One region of the Bacillus sp. NEAU-Y102 genome, then DNA from elsewhere that is predicted to be linked to it. Evidence: riboswitches for the same ligand, from Rfam matches in the RefSeq annotation. Region 1 holds a riboswitch; the other holds the start of a gene.
The links. Region 1 has a riboswitch for cyclic di-AMP ahead of ACYFX0_RS26880 (hypothetical protein). Riboswitches for the same ligand answer to the same signal wherever they lie in the genome.
Positions count from the first base shown of each region.

Region 2: linked by a shared signal. The riboswitch ahead of ACYFX0_RS14590 (APC family permease) and the one ahead of ACYFX0_RS26880 (hypothetical protein) in region 1 are both predicted to bind cyclic di-AMP.

Region 1 covers NZ_JBTWFK010000014.1:13,522-16,667, reverse strand. Annotated here, with positions in the region: gene kdpA (potassium-transporting ATPase subunit KdpA) at 1-731, opposite strand, end outside; gene kdpF (K(+)-transporting ATPase subunit F) at 751-828, opposite strand; gene ACYFX0_RS26890 (SipW-dependent-type signal peptide-containing protein) at 828-932, opposite strand; cyclic di-AMP (ydaO/yuaA leader) riboswitch at 1,032-1,177, opposite strand; gene ACYFX0_RS26885 (hypothetical protein) at 1,438-1,671, opposite strand; gene ACYFX0_RS26880 (hypothetical protein) at 1,685-2,071, opposite strand; cyclic di-AMP (ydaO/yuaA leader) riboswitch at 2,165-2,312, opposite strand; gene thiD (bifunctional hydroxymethylpyrimidine kinase/phosphomethylpyrimidine kinase) at 2,398-3,146, opposite strand, start outside.
Region 2 covers NZ_JBTWFK010000005.1:114,355-117,500, forward strand. Annotated here, with positions in the region: gene ACYFX0_RS14590 (APC family permease) at 1-1,673, opposite strand, end outside; cyclic di-AMP (ydaO/yuaA leader) riboswitch at 1,818-1,964, opposite strand; gene ACYFX0_RS14595 (hypothetical protein) at 2,105-2,233, shown strand; gene panE (2-dehydropantoate 2-reductase) at 2,298-3,146, opposite strand, start outside.

The sequences.
Region 1 (3,146 bases):
CCTGGGTTTTCAAAAGGATGCGTAGAGTTTGCTCCGAAAAATCCACCGCCGTTATTTCCAAGTTCCTTAATGGAAACGAATGATGCAACAGGCCCACGTAATATACTTTGTTTTGCCCCATCAATCGTTTGTGCTGTAACCGCTCCATCTAACGTTTGCGGTACACCAAGTGCGACAAAGACTAGCGCCGCAATAAATGCGATAGGAAGAAACACTCTCGTTAGTGCTCTCGTAAAATCAACGAAAAAGTTACCAAGTTCTTTTCCAGCGAGCCCTCTTATAAATGCCATAACGAGTGCTAATGTCGTTGCCGGTGCTGCAAACATTAAAAATGTAATTCCGATTAATTGTGATAAATAAGATAAACCATTTTCACCGCTATAATGCTGTAAGTTTGTATCAGCCATAAAACTAATTGCTGTATTAAAAGCGAGCGTAGGCTCCATTCCTTCAATATGTGCTGGATTTAGCGGCAACACACCTTGTAATCTGAAAATGAAATATACGACAACAATCATAAATCCATTGAGTAAAACTAATGATAATGCGTACTGTTTCCACGTTTGATTGTATTCTTTTACACCCGTAATTTTAAAAATAAGTTTTTCAAAAGGGCCGAATACTTTATCTAGCATTTTGCTACCTTGAAAAGCTTTTTCTAAATAAATCCCCATTGGCTTTGCTACTAAAATAAACAAGAGCATTGTAATAATGACTGCAACCCAAATCATAATGAATGATTCCCCCTAATTAAAACTTCTCTGGATTTAATAATGCATACACTAAATACACTGTAATTGCTGCGACTATAACCGATAAGACAATCATCATGATTGCTTTCCTTCTTTCACAACTTTATCTGACCAACTTGCAAGACTTGCCATCGATGCAACTAATAAAATAAAAATCCCGACCATTACAACATCTAACATAACTATCCCTCTCTTCATTTTGTTAAAATTTACCATTTAAATATTAAAAAAGAACACTGAGCTCTACTCAGTGTTCAAAAAATGAACAACAAAAAGTAAACCTCCTCTCTAAACGCTTACGAGGTTAGCTGTCGGATTCGGGCCTAAAGAGTAGCCCTACTTTCAAAACTGAAAGATTCACCCCAAGTGACGATGCACAAAATTGGTTCCCCCGCTCCATTTCTGGAACTCAGCGATTTTAGGTTTTTTTGGAAATTTTATGAATGATTTATGAGAGTAAATATACTCCTCTATATTTCACTTGTAAAGGGGTAAATTACTGAAAATAAGAAAATATCCATCTATTTAAACGCTTACATTGAGTATTATTAATATTCTTTCATCTATTTACTCGTCTTTTCTTTCATTTTCACAGAAATGATCTTTTCAATACGAAATAAAAAGAGCGAATGACATAAAGTGCATAGCTTGTTGCACTTAGCATTCGCTCTTTTTATTTCACTATTTATTCTCCTCGTAAAAAAGCACGTAAATTTCTCCCGCGAATATAAACCTGTGACAATTCTGCATGTAGCTGCTCATATTCGGTAATATCCACCTCTAAATACAAAGCATCTTTTGATGGTAATATAATATACGGCCCTGGAAAAAGGGGATCGATCTGAACCAATTCTTGAACTCGCTCTACCGATACTGCCCAACGATTTGCTATATCTCCAAGTAATAGTACCTTCATCATTTCTTCCCCCGCTCTATTCAAAAAATAAAAAAGAAATATTATCACAATTTGTAAACACGACAAACTTAGCTCCAATTGTTTCATAGAGCCTCGCTGGATATCGTTTATTCCTTGTAACAACAGTAATAGGTGCTTGAAAAGAAAAGCGAATGTGTTCTGTGAAAAAACTAACGATTGGAAGCTCATCCCCTAGTAAAATCACCTTCTTAATACACTCAAAAATACTAGTAAAGTCCTGCTCCTTACTGCAACTATAAGTCCAATCAAACCCACAATTCCTAACTTCAGCCGCTATCTCTTCATTTGCCGTAAAAATAATTAACTCATGTTGAAATGATACTAGATCTCTTAAACTATCTACCTTACTTTCTTCTCCAACACAAATAAGTGTTAGTTCCATGTACCTCATCCTCCTTAGTATAAAAGAAATCAAACATAGATTGATATTCCCCTATACTAATCAGATCGATGAAGTGATGTATCCATCATGGCACCGTCCTCTCTCAAGACGCTTACGAAGTTAGCTGTCGGATTCGGACTTTGAGAGTAGCCCTACTTTCAAAGTTGAAAGATTCACCCCTAGTGCAGACGCACAAATTGGTTCCTCCGCTCCATATAATTGGACTCAGCGTTTACAAAAAAATATATTCTGGCTGATATATTACTCCTGTATTTTGAAAAAGTAAACAGAAAAAAAGCCAGTTATAAAACTGGCTTTTCACTTATCTATACACGCGTTCTATTCACTTTATACGCAAAATGATTCGTCGGTCCATGACCACTACCAATATTCAATGGCTCTTCAATTGCTATACTAATAAATCGTTTTGCTTCTTGAACAGCATCTTCAATTGAGTATCCTTTCGCAAGTCCTGCTGTAACCGCTGAAGCAAATGTGCACCCACTTCCGTGCGTTTGCTTTGAAGGAATTCGCTCGCTTCTAAACTCAATAAATTCTTCTCCATCAAAGAGGAAATCAATTACTTCATTACCTTGATATTCTGCATGTCCGCCCTTCATAAGCACATATTTAGCACCTAATTTGTGCAATACTTTTGCAGCTTCCTTACTATCTTCAACATTATGAATCTCCATCCCAGTTAACACTTCTGCTTCTGGAACATTCGGTGTTATAACGGTTGCTACTGGTAATAAATATTCTTGTAATGCATGAACTGCTTCTTGCTGTAATAATGATGCACCGCCTTTTGCGATCATAACGGGATCTAGCACAATATTATTCCAGCCAAATTTTTTAATTTGTTCTGCAACAATTTGAATTATTTCACTACTAAATAACATTCCTAGTTTCACTGCATCTGGTGTTAAATCCGTACCAATTGAATTCAGCTGTTCTGTAATACCTTCTAAAGGAACAGGATATACCCCTTGAACGCCAAGCGTGTTTTGAGCAGTAATTGCCGTAATAGCCGTCATTCCGTATACACCAAGCTCTTGGAATGTTTTTAAATCTG
Region 2 (3,146 bases), on a different contig from region 1:
GATTCACTTGCCTTATATTGCACTGTATCGATGAACTTCGTTAGCGGCTGGATAATACTTCTATAATGAGAATGTAATGTAACAAGCCTAACTTCAGGTTGCCACTTTTTCCATTTCTCTTCAAATTTCTTTTCCTCTTCCCTGTCAAAAGCAACATATACAGCAATAACTTGATCTGCCGAAAGAGCCTTAGCATAGTTCAATGAATTTTCTACTACGTGAGTCATACCAGCTACCGGAACGACGATTACATTTCCCTTAATCGGAACAAGTGGTTCACAAGTTTTTAAACTTAACTGATCACCTACCGCATCATAGTGCTTCTTAATTCTGTGGAATAAGAATATGATTGCAGGTAAGAAAATAAGTATCGACCAAACTTGTGCAAATTTAGTTAAAAAGAACATGCTCATTACGATAAAACTAATAACTGCACCAATTAAATTAACCGTTAATCTTAAAGCCCATCCTTCAGGTTTTTCCCGAAGCCATTTTAATACCATCCCTGTTTGAGAAAGTGTAAATGGAATAAATACACCTACTGCATATAGTGGAATTAAATGTTCTGTTTGTCCTTGGAAAGCTACAATTAAAATAATCGAAGCAACTCCAAGTATAATAATACCGTTTGAGTAACCTAAACGGTCTCCTCTAATCGTAAACATTCTCGGTATGAATTTATCTTTTGCAAGGTTAACCGCTAATAAAGGAAATGCAGAATAGCCTGTATTAGCAGCGAGAATTAATATTAAAGCTGTTGTACCTTGTATGAAATAGTACATGAAATTACGTCCAAATGTTTGTTCAGCAATTTGAGAAACAACTGTTACTTCTTTACTCGGAGTCACTCCGTAATAATAAGCTAAAAATACAATTCCTGAAAATAACACAGCAAGTAATGCACCCATTGCAAGCAATGTTTTTGCAGCATTGTTTGGCGCAGGATCTTTAAAGTTCGGAATTGCATTTGAAATTGCTTCAACACCTGTTAAAGCAGAACTACCTGATGCAAATGCTCTTAGTAATAAAAATAAACTAATTCCTGCAACTGGTGTTCCAATCGGCGCATGTAAAGTAGGTGAAACATGACCAGTTAAAATATTATATATGCCCACACCAATTAATATAAATAGTGCTAAAACGAATAAATAAACAGGATATGCTAGCACGGAAGCTGATTCCGTTACTCCTCTTAAATTTAATATCGTAATTAATATAACAAATATAACCGCAATAATTACGTTATGTGCATGTAAGCTAGGAAACGCAGAAGTAATTGCATCTGTACCCGCGGACACACTTACCGCAACAGTTAAAATATAGTCAACTAATAAAGATCCTCCAGCAATTAAGCCTGGATTCATCCCTAAATTTTCTTTTGATACAACATACGCTCCCCCGCCATGCGGATAAGCAAAAATAATTTGACGATAAGATAAAATAAGGGCTGTCAATAATACTAATACCCCAACAGCGATCGGAATGGAATACCAATAGGCGATCGCTCCAACACCTGCTAAAGCAATTAAAATTTGCTCTGGACCGTAAGCAACTGATGACAATGCGTCAGAAGATAAAATAGCTAAAGCTTTCGTTTTATTAAGCTTTTGTTCTCCAAGCTCCGTTGATTTTAACGGTCTTCCAATTAAAAATCTTTTAATAGATGAAACCAATGCTGTCCACTCTCCAATAATTTTGTACGAACTTTTCTGCTTGTTACAGCCAGTAAACTATTTCTTCAGAAAACAAAAAATGTCTACAAGCCATAGCGAAATAGACTTGTAGACATTATTTTTTTTGTCGCACAAGCTCCACCTTCCTTCTCAATATAACGCTTACGAGGTTAGCTGTCGGATTCGGGCCTATGAGTAGCCCTACCTTTTTCAAGGATTCACCCCATCGGATTATGTACTAATCCGTAAAAACGGGTCCCCCGTACCATGCGGTTTCAGCGATTTAGAAAATTGAAACTGTGGATTATAATACTCCTTTATTTTCAAAAAGTAAACAAAAATTTTTAATAAGAAAAAAATTAAAATGATTGCGCATAATCCGCTGAGAAATATACATAATGAATACTAAAAAATCCACAAAGGAGACCCATATGTCTAAAGAAAAGAAGCCTATTTTTTCCGATTCATATTTAGATGCAGTAGCAAATGAAATTAATCAGTTATATGGTAAACGTGAACAGGAAATAAATTTGACAGATAGAACGAAAAGAAATAAATGATTTGTCATACAAAAAAATAAAAAAGATAGCAATACACTTATATATTGCTATCTTTTTTATTTTTTCATACATCTAATTCTATTACAGATTTGTTAAAGGTCATCTCTTCATACACCTTTAAATTTTGATATATAGTTCCTAATAATGGTGCCGCTATAGAAAATTTCTCTGCTACATCCAGTAAATATCCTTGCAAGTGCTTCCCTTCAATAAATGAACCCTTTTCCATATCACGCTGCATCGATGACTTCATATCATACGAAATTTTATCAATCGTTTTCATATGTTCCTGGGCAATATTTCCCTTTACTGGAGCTCCTAATACTCTCATGATTTGTACAGATTCCTCAAACACATTACGGATAAAATCACGGCCGCCTTCACTTTCACGGATTGGTCCAATTGGTGCACGCATTAACGTTGTCACACCTGACATTACAGTAATAAATAAATATTTATGCCACATATCTTGCGTAATATTTTCACTTAAAACAAAACTAGACTTCGTACCTGCAAATGCTTTAGAAATATGCTTTACTCTCTCTGAATTTTGAGACTTAATTTCTCCAAACACAAGTCTGTTGGCAGCACTAGTTTGTACAATTTCTCCTTGATCGTTTAATGTCGTCTCGATAAAGCATAAACCGCCAATTACTTTTTCTTCGCCGAATTCTTTTTGTAGTAGTGATAAATGAGCGATACCATTTAACAATGGAATGATTACAGTATTTTCGCCAACAAACGGCTTCAAATCTTGAATAGCCTCGTTTAAGTGATACGCTTTTGTTGAAAATAAAATGACATCAAATGGAGAAGTTCTCTCTTCTTTCGTTATTAATTTCGGTTGGAAGGAAAAATCCCCGTTAACACTTCGGATTACAAGTCCTCTTTCCTCTAATTGTTTTTTCCGTTT